4 regions of the Pseudomonas sp. TWI628 genome follow, and region 3 is predicted to be linked to each of the others. Evidence: riboswitches for the same ligand, from Rfam matches in the RefSeq annotation. Region 3 holds a riboswitch; each other region holds the start of a gene.

Evidence for each region. A riboswitch is a leader RNA that binds a small molecule or an ion and turns the genes downstream of it on or off. The one in region 3 is predicted to bind cobalamin.
Region 1: it holds a riboswitch for cobalamin, as region 3 does, so the genes downstream of both, cobW (cobalamin biosynthesis protein CobW) here and ABE528_RS25485 (ABC transporter substrate-binding protein) in region 3, are expected to answer to the same signal.
Region 2: it holds a riboswitch for cobalamin, as region 3 does, so the genes downstream of both, cobO (cob(I)yrinic acid a,c-diamide adenosyltransferase) here and ABE528_RS25485 (ABC transporter substrate-binding protein) in region 3, are expected to answer to the same signal.
Region 4: it holds a riboswitch for cobalamin, as region 3 does, so the genes downstream of both, ABE528_RS01930 (CbtB domain-containing protein) here and ABE528_RS25485 (ABC transporter substrate-binding protein) in region 3, are expected to answer to the same signal.

What each region holds. Positions count from the first base shown of each region.
Region 1 is NZ_JBDJMM010000009.1:79,813-83,209, reverse strand. It holds gene ABE528_RS09070 (LysR substrate-binding domain-containing protein) at 1-236, opposite strand, end outside; gene fni (type 2 isopentenyl-diphosphate Delta-isomerase) at 288-1,334, opposite strand; cobalamin riboswitch at 1,501-1,712, shown strand; gene cobW (cobalamin biosynthesis protein CobW) at 1,812-2,879, shown strand; gene cobN (cobaltochelatase subunit CobN) at 2,883-3,397, shown strand, end outside.
Region 2 is NZ_JBDJMM010000017.1:63,336-66,732, forward strand. It holds gene ABE528_RS15015 (tartrate dehydrogenase) at 1-330, shown strand, start outside; gene ABE528_RS15020 (hypothetical protein) at 333-911, opposite strand; cobalamin riboswitch at 1,078-1,299, shown strand; gene cobO (cob(I)yrinic acid a,c-diamide adenosyltransferase) at 1,418-2,029, shown strand; gene ABE528_RS15030 (cobyrinate a,c-diamide synthase) at 2,026-3,321, shown strand; gene bluB (5,6-dimethylbenzimidazole synthase) at 3,318-3,397, shown strand, end outside.
Region 3 is NZ_JBDJMM010000043.1:6,605-10,001, reverse strand. It holds gene ABE528_RS25490 (DUF1624 domain-containing protein) at 1-1,148, shown strand, start outside; cobalamin riboswitch at 1,177-1,375, shown strand; gene ABE528_RS25485 (ABC transporter substrate-binding protein) at 1,484-2,494, shown strand; gene ABE528_RS25480 (iron ABC transporter permease) at 2,494-3,397, shown strand, end outside.
Region 4 is NZ_JBDJMM010000002.1:83,877-87,273, reverse strand. It holds gene ABE528_RS01945 (hypothetical protein) at 1-82, opposite strand, end outside; gene ABE528_RS01940 (hypothetical protein) at 331-645, shown strand; gene ABE528_RS01935 (hypothetical protein) at 709-870, opposite strand; cobalamin riboswitch at 1,316-1,540, shown strand; gene ABE528_RS01930 (CbtB domain-containing protein) at 1,637-1,822, shown strand; gene ABE528_RS01925 (CbtA family protein) at 1,830-2,522, shown strand; gene ABE528_RS01920 (cobalamin biosynthesis protein) at 2,540-2,932, shown strand; gene cobM (precorrin-4 C(11)-methyltransferase) at 2,963-3,397, shown strand, end outside.

The DNA of each region.
Region 1 (3,397 bases), on a different contig from region 3:
TGGATCAGTTGCCGGGCTTTCTTTTCCAGCACATAGGCGCTTTCCAGCGGGATCAGCTGGCGGCCTTCGTGCTTGAACAACGGGCAGCGCAGAGCGCTTTCCAGGGAGTGGATGGCGCGGTGCACGCTGACTGCGCTGGTGGACAGCTCGGCGGCGGCGCGGCCGAGGTTGCCGCTGCGCATGAAGGCGAGGAAGGTCTCGAGCTTTTTCAGGGTCAGTTCTTCGTCGATCAGCATGCAGAAAGGCCAGCGTGAAGGGAGGCGCTGATCATGCCACAGCCGCCTGCTTCATGGCGGCGTCAGGTTGCTCGGCAGCAAGCGCGCCCGGCGCAGTTGCGCAAGGTTGCGCGAGCCGGTACAGAAGCAGGCGATACGCAACTGGCGCAAAAGAATATCGAAATGTTCCACCACCGCCTGGGTGGAGATCATCGCCGCGCTCAGTACATTGGCAGCCTGGCCTACCAGGTCGGCACCGAGGCGAATGGCCTTGGCGGCATCGACGCCGTTGGCCACGCCGCCGGAGGCGATCAGGCTGATTTCCGGCACGGCGCGGCGCACCGCCAGCAGGCACTGCGCGGTCGGGATGCCCCAGTCGGCAAATGCCAGGGCGATCTCGCGCTCGGCGGCGTTGCCGGCGCGCTCGGCTTCCACCGCTGCCCAGCTGGTGCCACCGGCACCGGCCACGTCGATCATGGCCACGCCCACGTCGCAGAGCATGCGCGCCACGCGGGGTGAAATGCCGGCACCGACTTCTTTGACGATCACGGGTGTTGGCAGCCGGGTGGTCAGGGCCTCGATGCGTTTCAGCACCCCGCGCCAGTCACGGTCGCCTTCAGGCTGTACGGCTTCCTGCAGCGGGTTCAGGTGGATGATCAGGGCATTGGCCTGCAGGGTGTCGACGGCGCGGCGCGCCAGGTCCAGGCCATCGGTCTCTTGCAGCTGGGCGGCGCCGAGGTTGGCCAGTAGCGGCACATCCGGTGCCAGGCGTCGGAGCTCGCCGGTCAGGCCCTGGTCCTGGCCGCTACGCAGGCTCACCCGCTGCGAGCCGACGCCCATGGCGATGCCAAGCGCCTGGGCGGCTTCGGCGAGGTGCTGGTTGATGAAGCGCGCGCGTTCGGCGCCTCCGGTCATGGAGCTGATCAGCAGTGGGGCGTGTAGCGCACAGCCGAACAGGTTGGTGCTGAGGTCTATGTCGTCCAGAGCCATTTCCGGCAATGCGCAATGTTCGAAGCGCAGTGCTGACCAGCCTGGGTCCACGCCATGTGGGGTGGTGTTGGTGGTCAGCACGATATCCAGGTGATCGTCCTTACGTTGGCTTAGCGGGTTTTTCTTCATGCCGGCTCCGTGTTGAGGGGGCAGCAGTTGTGGGGCAATTGTGTTGTATAGATAAGCTGAAATATCGGTAAGGCATCAGGCAGCAGGGGATGGTGCGGGTTCCTTTGGGGGGCGCAGTGAGGGCTGTCGGCGGACACCTGCCAGTTGACCACCCGCCACCCCCCGCGTAGCCTTGCGACTTCGAGGTTCTTCGGCCATGCCGAAGCTAAGACGGGAACGCGGTACAAGCCGCGGCTGCCCCCGCAACTGTAGGCACCGACCACGGATCGACACAGCCACTGCGCCAACGCGCGGGAAGGCGTCATCCCGCCAGTTTCTCCTCTGTGAAACGCTGGCACGGTGCAAGCCAGGAGACCTGCCTCGAGACGATTTCGACTTTCAACCGGGCGGGGTGATCCGGTGGCGAACAAGCCCGGCCGGCCTGGCCCGCGGCTCTCGTCCCGTGTGCCCGCGCCAACCTGCCAAGGGCAACGCGACATGAAAACACTGGCCAAGCTCCCCGTCACCATCGTTACCGGCTTCCTCGGCTCGGGCAAGACCACCTTGCTCCGCCACATGCTCGACAACGCCCAAGGCCGCCGCATCGCGGTCATCGTCAACGAATTCGGCGAGCTCGGCATCGACGGCGAAATCCTCAAGCAATGCAGCATCGGCTGCACCGAGGAAGAAGCCAGCGGCCGCGTCTATGAACTGGCCAACGGCTGCCTGTGCTGCACGGTGCAGGAAGAATTCTTCCCGGTCATGCGCGAACTGGTTGCACGTCGCGGCGATCTCGACCACATCCTCATCGAAACCAGCGGCCTGGCACTGCCCAAACCCTTGGTGCAAGCCTTCCAGTGGCCGGAAATCCGCAATGCCTGCACCGTCGACGCAGTCATTACCGTGGTCGACAGCCCGGCCGTGGCCGCCGGCACCTTCGCCGCCTACCCGGACCAGGTCGACGCGCAACGCAAGCTCGACCCCAACCTGGACCACGAATCGCCGCTGCACGAACTGTTCGCCGACCAGCTGGCCAGTGCCGACCTGGTGGTGCTGAACAAGGCCGACCTGATCGACGCCGAAGGCCTGGCCAAGGTGCGTGCCGAAGTGGCCGAGGAGCTGCCAGCAGCCGTCAAGGTGATCGAAGCCAGCAGCGGCCGGCTGCCGCTGGAGGTGCTGCTGGGCGTGGGCGCGCAGGCCGAGGCGCACATCGATGGCCGTCGCACCCATCATGATTCCCACCATGACGGCGACGATCATGACGATCACGACCACGACGCCTTCGACTCGATCTCCATCGACCTGCCCGAAGCCGACGAAAGCCTGCTGCTCGATGCCCTGACCCAGCTGGTGGTGGAGTTCGGCATCCTGCGTGCCAAAGGTTTCGCGGCCATCCCCGGCAAGCCGATGCGCCTGCTGGTACAGGGCGTGGGCACCCGTTTCGACAAGCACTTCGACCGCGCCTGGCGCGCCGACGAGCCACGCATCACCCGCCTGGTGCTGATTGGCCAGGACCTCGATGCCGTGCAACTGGAAGCGCGCCTGCGCCAGGCCCTGGGCGCCTGACCCATGCACCTGCTGCGGACCCAGCCCGGCGGCTTCGTGCCGGACGACAGCATCGCCGATCTCGGCCAGACCCCCGCCGACCTGGTGATTCTCTGCAGCGGCGATTCGCATCTGGCATTGCTCGCCGAAACCGCCGAGCAATTGCCAGACGACTTCCCTAGCCTGCGCCTGGCCAACCCGATGCAGGTGCAGAACCATGCCTCGGTGGACCTGTATGTCGACGAGGTCCTGCGCCATGCCAAGGTGATCCTGGTGTCGCTGCACGGTGGTGTCGGCTACTGGCGCTACGGCGTCGAGCAGCTGGTCGAGCTGGCGGCGCGGGGCGTGCAGTTGATCCTGGTCCCCGGCGATGACCGCCCGGACCCAGAGCTTACCGGCCTGGGCACGGTCACCGGCGAGCCGGCCGAGCGCCTCTGGCATTACCTGCGCCAGGGCGGCAAGCGCAATGCCGTCAACCTGTTCAAATGCCTGGCCAATCAGTGGCTGGGGCGCGATTACCCGTGGGACGAACCGCAGCC
Region 2 (3,397 bases), on a different contig from region 3:
GACATCCTCTCGGACCTGGCCGCTGCGCTGTCTGGCAGCCTGGGCATCGCGCCCACTGCCAACCTCAACCCGAACCGCGAATTCCCGTCGATGTTCGAACCGATCCACGGCTCGGCCTTCGACATCACCGGCAAGGGCGTGGCCAACCCGGTCGCGACTTTCTGGACCGCGGTAATGATGCTTGAGCACCTGGGCGAGGCCGCCGCTGCGCGTGAGTTGATGGCGGCCATCGAAGCAGTGACCGAAAGCGGCCTGCACACGCCGGACCTGGGCGGCAAGGCCACCACGCGTGAGGTGACCGATGCGGTGCTGGCGCTGATCCGCCGTTAAACTCAGGCCTGCTTCAGCAGCAGTGCCACCCCAGGGAAATACTGGCCCAGCTCGTTGTGCAGCTTGCGATAGGCATAAGGGAAGTACCAGGCAATGGCACAGGCTGTGTGCTTCTGCAGGTCATCGACCAAGTCTTGCAGTTCTTCCGGGCTGGCATGCTGGCCTGCCTTCCAGGGTGTGACGAACAGTGCACCGGCCTTCAGCTGGCTGGGGTAGGCCACTTGGCGGGCGAGGGTGGCGGTTTCCTGCAGGGCTGCTTCCATGTCCAGCTGGGCGATTTTTGGCCAGCGCTGGCTCACGCTCAGGTAAAGCGCCTCGTCGGCGCTGCAGATCGACAGGTCGCAGCGCCTCTCCTGCTCGCCCTCGTCACGTTGCTTCTTGCTGGCAAACTGCGGCAGTGCTGCCAGTTCGGCCTGCCAGGCGGCTGCGGCGAGTATGCCGATGTTGGCGGCGGTGCCGTGCCAGTAGGGGGCCTCGGCATCACCATTGAACTGGTTGAAGCGGTCGATGCAGTCTACCCAGCGCTCCAGTACCGGTTGCAGAAACTCCAGGTGCGGGTTGTTGATGATCTGGCCTTGCATGCTACGCACTCCTGTTATCGTTGTGATCGCGTTCAGTGCAAAGTGATGGCTATGTGATATCACTGCGCTCAGTGTGGCACAAGCTGGCGGATCGGCCATTGACCCTGGCCAGTTCTGCCGAAGTAAAAGGCCCCGTTCGATTGACGCTCCCAGTGCAACCCTCTAACCTTCGCGGCGTGTTTCAGGTGCCCTGCCAGCCCCGACTGGGCAGGGTGAAACTGGGAAGCCGGTGGTCGCCAGCATGGCGCGATTCCGGCGCTGCCCCCGCAACGGTAGGTGAGTAGCGGCCGCGCAGGGCCACTGGGTACGAATACCCGGGAAGGCGCGCAGGCCAGGGCCGATTGCCCGCTCACGAGCCCGGAGACCGGCCTGGAACTGCCAACGGCATCACGGAGGGTGATGCGCGGTGCACCGTGGCTGCGGCCATGGCTCCTGCGCGTTCTCCGTCTGCCCGCCTATTACCTGTCGTCGCATTTCATGTGGCGCCAGCCTGCGGAGAACCCTTCATGAGCGAATCCACCGAACGCGACGAACGCCACCTGGCGCGCATGCAGCGCAAGAAGGCGGTCATCGACGAGCGCATTGCCAATTCCCCCAACGAGTGTGGCCTGCTGCTGGTGCTCACCGGCAACGGCAAGGGCAAGAGCAGCTCGGCCTTCGGCATGCTGGCCCGCGCTTTGGGCCATGGCATGCAGTGCGGCGTGGTGCAGTTCATCAAGGGCCGCAACAGCACTGGTGAAGAGCTGTTCTTCCGGCGCTTCCCCGAGCAGGTGCGCTATCACGTGATGGGCGAGGGCTTCACCTGGGAGACCCAGGACCGCCAGCGCGACATCGCCGCCGCCGAAGCCGCCTGGGCGGTCTCACGCCAGTTGCTGCAAGACCCGAGCGTGCAGTTCGTGGTGCTCGACGAGCTGAACATCGCCCTCAAGCACGGCTACCTCGACCTCGACCAGGTGCTGAGCGACATTCAGGCTCGGCCACCGATGCAGCATGTGATCGTCACCGGCCGTGCAGCCAAGCCCGAGATGATCGAACTGGCCGACACCGTCACCGAGATGGGTATGCTCAAGCACGCCTTCCAGGCCGGTATCCGCGCACAGAAGGGCGTCGAACTGTGAGTGAAACGCGCAGCTGCCCGGCGGTGCTGATCGCCGCCCCCGCCTCCGGCCAGGGCAAGACCACCGTGACCGCAGCCTTGGCCCGCCTGCACCGCAACCTTGGGCGTAAGGTGCGGGTGTTCAAGTGTGGCCCTGATTTCCTTGACCCTATGATTCTGGAGCGGGCCAGCGGCGCGCCGGTGTACCAGCTCGACCTGTGGATGATCGGTGCCGAGGAAAGCCGTCGCCTGCTGTGGCAAGCCGCAGAAGAAGCCGACCTGATCCTGATCGAAGGGGTAATGGGCCTGTTCGATGGCACCCCGTCCAGCGCTGACCTGGCGCGTCATTTCGGCGTGCCGGTGCTGGCGGTGATCGACGGTACCGCCATGGCCCAGACCTTCGGCGCCCTGGCCCTCGGGCTGGCGCGCTACCAAGCCGACCTGCCGTTCGCGGGCGTACTGGCCAACCGTGTCGGCAGCCTGCGCCATGCGCAACTGCTCGAAGGCAGCTTGACCGAAGGCCTGCGCTGGTATGGCGGCCTGTCGCGTGAGCGCGGTATCGAGCTGCCCAGTCGCCACTTGGGTCTGGTCCAGGCCAGCGAACTGAACGACCTGGATGCCCGCCTTGATGCCGCTGCCGAAGCCCTCGGCGCCAGCTGCGATGCCGCCTTGCCGCCGCCGGTAGCGTTTGCCGCGCCTGAACCGCAGCCGTGTGCTGGGTCGCTGAGCGGTGTGCGCATCGGCGTGGCACGTGACGAAGCGTTCGCCTTCACCTACGGCGCGAACCTTGATCTGTTGCGCGACCTGGGCGCGCATCTGTCGTTTTTCTCCCCTTTGCATGATCGTGACCTGCCGGTAGTGGACAGCCTGTATCTGCCAGGGGGTTATCCGGAACTGCATCACCAGGCACTGGCTGCCAATACGCCGATGTGCGAGGCGATCCGTGCCCATCACGCCCAGGGCAAGCCGTTGCTGGCCGAGTGCGGCGGCATGCTGTACCTGCTCGATGCGCTGACCGATGTCGCTGGCGAGCGTGCCGAACTGCTCGGCCTGCTGCCGGGCGAGGCGAGCATGCAAAAGCGCCTGGCGGCCCTGGCCCTGCAGGCCGTGGAACTGCCGGAAGGCACCCTGCGCGGGCACACCTACCACCATTCGCTGACCAGCACCGGCCTGGAGCCGATCGCCCGGGGCCTGAGCCCCAACGGCGGGCGCGGCAACGAAGCGGTGTATCGGCTGGGCAGGCTGACCGCCTCCTATGTGCACTTCTACTTCCCGTCCAACCCCGATGCGGCGGCGGCGCTGTTGCGACCATGAGCGATCACGCCTACAGCGCCGCCGAGCGCGCCGCGATCTACCGCGCCATCGGTGAGCGCCGCGACATGCGCCACTT
Region 3 (3,397 bases):
CCCCCACCCTGCTCACCCAGCGCCTGCAGAGCATCGATGCCCTGCGCGGCCTGGTGATCCTGTTCATGCTCCTCGACCACGTGCGTGAAACCTTCTTCCTGCACCGCCAGGTCAGCGACCCGATGGCCATCGATGCCACCGACCCGTCACTGTTCGCCAGCCGCACCCTGGCCCATTTGTGCGCGCCGGTGTTCGTCCTGCTCACCGGCCTGTCGGCCTGGCTGTATGGCGAGAAGTACCAGGGCCGCAGCGATGTTTCGGCGTTCCTGTTCAAACGTGGGCTGTTCCTGGTGCTGCTGGAGTTCACCCTGGTCAACTTCGCCTGGACCTTTCAGCTGCCGCCGAGCGTGGTCTACATGCAGGTGATCTGGGCCATCGGCGTGAGCATGATCGCCCTGTCGCTGCTGGTGTGGCTGCCGCGCCCTGCCCTGCTCGCCCTGGGTGCGCTGATCATCGCCGGCCACAACCTGCTCGATGGCCTGCACTTCGGCGTGGAATCGGCCCTGCACGTGCCGTGGGCGATTCTGCATGACCGTGGCTGGCTGGAAGTCTCGGACAGCCTGCGCCTGCGCACCTCCTACCCGGTGCTGCCGTGGATCGGCGTGATCGCCCTGGGCTACGGCCTCGGCCCGTGGTTCGCCCGTGGCAGTGACGCCGGCGAGCGCCAGCACCGCCTGCTGCTGGCCGGCGTCATCGCCCTGCTCGGCTTCATGGTGCTACGCCTCTACAACGGCTACGGCGAGGCGCCATGGAGCGGCTACCCGACCGTCATCCAGACATTGATGAGCTTCTTCAACATCACCAAGTACCCACCTTCGCTGCTGTTCCTGGCACTGACCCTGGGTTGCGGCCTGCTGTTGCTGCGCGCCTTCGAGCGTGCAGGGCGGGCCCGCTGGATCAGCGCCCTGGCGGTGTTCGGCGCAGCGCCGATGTTCTTCTACCTGCTGCACCTGTACGTGCTCAAGCTGCTGTACCTGGCCTGCGTGGCGCTGTTGGGCCTCAACCACGGCGACTACTTCGGCTTCGACGGCATTGGCGCGGTGTGGCTGGGCGCGCTGCTGCTGGCGACCGCGCTGTACCTGCCGGTGCGCTGGTTTGCCCGGCTCAAGGCGCGCCGGCGCGACATCCGCTGGCTGAAGTACTTCTGATTTGACCTTTTGCCCGGCGGCCTGATGGTCTACCATGCGGCCCGCCGGTTTCCACCACGGAAATAATAGGGAATCCCGGGTCCGCCCAAGGCGTGCCAATCGGAACTGCCCCCGCAACTGTAGGTGCCGAGCCTGCTCCATCAATGCCACTGGACCCTGATCCGGGAAGGCCGGAGCCGGGCGAGGACGCACCAGTCAGGAGACCTGCCGGCAAACATTCACCAACCGGCGGGGTGTCCGGGATGGCCATTCGTGTTGCCCCTGCACGCGCAGGGGTTTGGCGATGCCTGTCCGTGCGTTCCTCACCCGAACTGTCCGATAGGAGATCGCCCAGCATGCTGCCCCGTATCGCCACCTTGCTCGCCAGCCTGAGCCTCACTGGCCTGGCCCAGGCCGCCGCCAGCCACTACCCGCTGACTGTCGACAACTGCGGCGCACCGCTGACCTTTGCCCAGGCACCCGAGCGTGCAGTCACCATCGGCCAGGCCGGCACCGAGATGCTTTACGCCCTGGGCCTGGGTGACAAGCTGGCCGGCACCTCGCTGTGGTTCAACAACGTGCTGCCCGAATACCAGGCGCTGAACGCCAAGGTGCCGCGCCTGGCCGACAACGAACCCAGCTTCGAAGCCGTGGTCGGCAAGCGCCCGCAACTGGTGGCGGTGCAGTTCGAGTGGATGGTCGGCGCCCAGGGCGCGGTCGCTACCCGTGAACAGTTCAGCGAGCTGAACATTCCAACCTACCTGCTGCCCTCGGACTGCGAAGGCAAGGACAACCTGGTCGGCGCCGACGGCACCCGCCTGCAGGCGTTCCAGGTCGATAGCATCTACAAGAGTGTCAGCCAGCTGGCCCAGATCTTCGATGTGCAGGACCGCGGTGCCGCACTCAATGCCGACCTCAAGGCACGCCTGGACAGCGCGAAACAGCGGCTGAGCGGCAAGGACCTGACCAATACGTCGGCATTGTTCTGGTTCTCCAGCGCTGACCTCGCCATCGACCCCTACGTTGCCGGTCGCCAGGGCGTGGCCGACTTCATGCTGCGGACCCTAGGCGTGCGCAACGTGGTCGAGTCGACCGAGGAATGGCCGACGGTGGGCTGGGAAACCCTGGCCAAGGCCAACCCGACCTGGCTGATCATCGCGCGCATGGACCGCCGCCGCTACCCCGCCGACGATTACCAGAAGAAGCTCGAATTCCTGCGCAACGACCCGGTGACGAAGAACATGGACGCAGTAAGGAACCAGCGCATCATCATCCTCGATGCCGACGCCATGCAGGCCGGCATTCGCCTGTTCCGCGGCCTGCAGACCTTGTCTGCGGCCTTCGCCAGCGGTAAAGCGGCGCAGTGATGAAAGCCCTGCTCTACAGCGCCCTGGCCTTGCTGGCCCTGATCGCGGCGGTGTTGGCCGGCACCGCCATCGGCGAAACCAACCTGTCGCCGCAGGTGGTCTACCAGGTGCTGGCCAACCACCTGTGGCAGGCCGGCTACCCGGTCGATCCGATCGACGCCGGCATCGTCTGGAACTACCGCCTGACCCGCGCCCTGGTCGCCGCCGCCTGCGGCGCGGGGCTGGCGACTTGCGGGGTGATCCTCCAGGCGCTGCTGCGCAACCCGCTGGCCGAGCCCTACCTGCTCGGGCTGTCCGCCGGCGCTTCGACCGGTGCGGTGCTGGTTGGCCTGCTGGGCCTGGGCAGCGCAGCCCTGAGCATGTCCGGCGGTGCCTTCATCGGCGCCCTGGCGGCGTTTGCCCTGGTGCTGGTGCTGGCACGTGCGGCCGGGCCGAGCAGCAACAACGCCCAGGTGATCCTCGCCGGGATCGCCGGCTCGCAGCTGTTCACGGCCGTCACCGCTTTCCTCATTACCAAGTCGGCCAGCGCAGAGCAGGCGCGCGGCATCCTGTTCTGGCTGCTGGGCAACCTCAGCGGCGTGCGCTGGCCATCGGTGTGGCAAGCATTGCCCGTGGCGCTGTTCGGCCTGCTGGTGTGCCTGTGGTACCGCCGGGCGCTGGACGCCTTTACCTTTGGTGCCGACTCGGCGGCCTCGCTGGGCATTGCTGTGCGCCGCACGCAGTTGCTGCTGATCAGTTGCGCGGCACTGGTAACGGCCGTGATGGTGTCGATCGTCGGCGCCATCGGTTTCGTCGGCCTGGTCATCCCCCACGCCCTGCGCCTGCTGCTTGGCCCCGGCCACAGCCGCCTGCTGCCGGCCAGCGCCCTGGGCGGGGCGCTGTTCCTGATTGCCGCCGATGTGC
Region 4 (3,397 bases), on a different contig from region 3:
GGTTCTGTGCGCACCCGGCCATGAACAGCGTGGCAAAAGTGGTTAACAGTATTGCGCCTGTGACCGATCTTGAACTCTTCACGCGACACGCTCCTGCTGCCCCATCGAGAACTTACGAAAGAGTGGCCAAGCCGAACGCCCTTTTTTGGTTTTCGTGTGCCTATGGTACTGCGCAAAGTGCGCAGCACAATATGCTTGTTTGCTATATGGGCAAAGGCCCATTACGGGCAACTCTCACGCTTTCTCACTATTTCTTTAGCCGAACGGAACGATTTCAATCAGCCATGATTCTCATGCCTATCGACCCGGCACATCGATCAGGAGAGGCCCATGGTGTGGTGGTTGGACATACTCGCCCAGTTCGTGACTTCTGCGGGGCTCGCCGTGTTCAGTATCTTTGTGTTCTGGGCCTATACGCTGGCATTCGGCAGGACGTACAGCAAGCTGCTGTCAGTCGCATTGGCGGTGGCCTTGCTGGGCATCGCCGCTTTCCCCCATGGGGCGAGCTTCGCCATCAGCCAACAGGCGCTGCTGGAGGACGGCAGCGAGTTCCTGCTACTGGTCGCGGACGCGTTGGGTGTGATCAGCGCCGTGATGATTGCATCGTTCTTCTTCAACCCTGGGCGGTTGCTCGAAGAATCATGACGGCAACCGGGCTATCCGCTCAGCCCTTGGCCGGTGAGCGAACAGCCGTCTGTATCAATACTCTCAGCGTGGGCCGCCACCGTGCCCGCCGCCCATCATGCCTGGGCCACCATGCCCCCCACCATGCCCCCCACCGCCTCCTGGCGGCATGAACATCCAGCAACCTGCCAGCGTGGATACCAGTGCAGCCACCACGGCGGCACGCAATACATGCTTCAACTTCATTACAACGCTCCAAAAGGCAAAAACCGGTACCCTGCCTTATGGCAGGCAGGGCAGCGCTGCCAGTGTAAATTCCAGACCGGCCAGCCTGGGCGAGCTTTTACCTAACTTTACTGTTGCGTGGCCCAGGCCTGGCCGCAAGCGGAAGGCATGAAGTCAATGCTGCCTTGCGTCAGTAGCGACGATAGTCCTGGTGCCCCCCACGATCTTCATCGTAGTAATGCCGGTGGTGGTGACCCCCGTCGTGCCAGTAAGGCCAGCAGCCACTGAGCAACAACAACCCTGAAAACACGACAACCCATGCGGTCTTGCGTTTCATGTGCGTACCTCCGGCCAGGTGAAGCGAGGCCTTGCTTACGTTGGACTGCGCAAAAAAGCGAGGTTCGGGCCGCTCGCCTGCCGCTGATCTTGTTTCATCTGCATTTGACGCCACCCTCGCCGCGTGCTCTCCTTACGCCTTGCGTCAGGTGCCCCCATCGGGGGTGAAACGGGAAATCGGTGCGTCACAGGTCCTTGCCAGGGCCGGGCAAATCCGGTGCTGCCCCCGCAACGGTAAGCGAGCGAAGCGTCCAGACCACTGTGCCAGGCAGTCCGGCATGGGAAGGTGATGCTTTTCAAGGAGCCCTGCTCCTCCTCGCAAGCCCGGAGACCGGCCTGGCGTTCATGAACACCCCGCGGTGGGCGGGCGCTGTCGCATTCCCTTGGGCGCCTTGCACCCGGGATTGCCGCGCTTGTCCGTTGCCCTTACAAAAAAGCAGAGGATCGCGTCATGCCCGTCACCAGCGCCAAACACAGCATCGCCACTCCCGTCACCCTCAGCCAACGCCTGGTCATCGCCGTCGGCGCCAGCCTGCTCGGCCTGTGCCTGGTCTACTTTGCCGGGTTCTCGCACATCGAAGCCGTGCACAACGCCGCGCACGACACCCGCCACAGCGCTGCCTTCCCCTGCCACTGAGGCTGCCATGATCAAGCGAATTGCCCGCACAGCCGGGTTCAGCGGCCTGCTCGCCGCGCTGTTGCTGACCCTGCTGCAAAGCTTCTGGGTCGCACCGCTGATCCTCGAAGCGGAAACCTACGAATCGGCCGCCCCGGCTGCCGAACACCACATCCACGGCGAAGAGGCCGGCGCTGGCCACACCCACAGCGAAGAAGCCTGGTCGCCAGAAGATGGCTGGCAGCGCATCCTGTCGACCACCGGCGGCAATCTGGTGGTTGCCGTCGGCTTCGCCCTGATCCTCGCTGCGCTCTACAGCCTGCGTGAGCCGGGCCGTACCAGCACGGGCGCGCTGTGGGGGCTGGCCGGTTTCGCCGTGTTCTGCCTCGCCCCGACCCTGGGCTTGCCACCAGAACTGCCAGGCACCGCCGCCGCCGACCTCGGTCAGCGCCAGAGCTGGTGGGTCGGCACCGCCGCCGCGACCGCACTGGGCCTGGCCCTGCTGGTGTTCGCACGCCATGGCGTGCTCAAGGCACTGGGCGCGGTCTTGCTGGTGGTGCCCCACGTGATCGGTGCACCGCAGCCGGAAGTCCACGAAAGCCTGGCTCCGCAAACCCTGGAAGCTCAGTTCAAGATCGCCTCCTGGCTGACCAACGCGGCCTTCTGGGTGGCCTTGGGCCTGCTCAGCGCCTGGCTGTATCGCCGCTCCAGCCACGCCTGATGGCCATCGCGCAGCCAATGCCGGCGCTGTATGCCGGCTTGGGTTGCCGCCGGGGCTGCTCGGTGGACGTCCTCGAAGCCTTGCTGCAAGAGGTGCTGGAGCATCACAACCTGAATGCCACGGCACTTCGCGGCTTTGCCAGTATCGCCGGCAAGGCCGACGAGCCAGGCTTGCAACAACTCGCCGCACGTCACGCCCTGCCTTTGGTGGTTTTCGCTGCCGAACAACTGCAGGCGTTCGAGCCGCAGCTCAGCCACCGCTCCGCCGTCGCTTACGCCCACAGCGGCTGCTGGGGCGTCGCCGAGAGCTCGGCACTGGCCCTGGCCAGCCTCAGTCACGCCAGCGCCACACTCAGGGTGGCCCGCCAGGTGCGTGGCCCCGCTACCCTGGCACTGGCCTGCGCCGGATAATCGCTTCTTTCATCTTTTCAAGGATTTGCCATGACGGTCTACTTCATCGGCGCCGGCCCCGGCGACCCGGAACTGATCACGGTCAAGGGCCAACGCCTGATCCGCCAGTGCCCGGTGATCATCTATGCCGGCTCGCTGGTACCCGCCGCAGTGCTCGAAGGGCATCAGGCCGAGACGGTCATCAACAGTGCCGAACTGCACCTCGAACAAATCATCGACGCCATCCGCGCCGCACATGCCAACGGCCAGGACGTGGCCCGGGTGCACAGTGGCGACCCCAGCCTGTATGGCGCCATCGGCGAGCAAATCCGCCACCTGCGCGAACTGGGCATCGATTACCAGATCATTCCCGGCGTCACCGCCACCGCCGCCAGCGCGGCACTGCTGGGCTGCGAACTGACCCTGCCGCAGGTGGCGCAAACGGTCATCCTCACCCGTTACGGCGACAGCTCACCGATGCCCGCA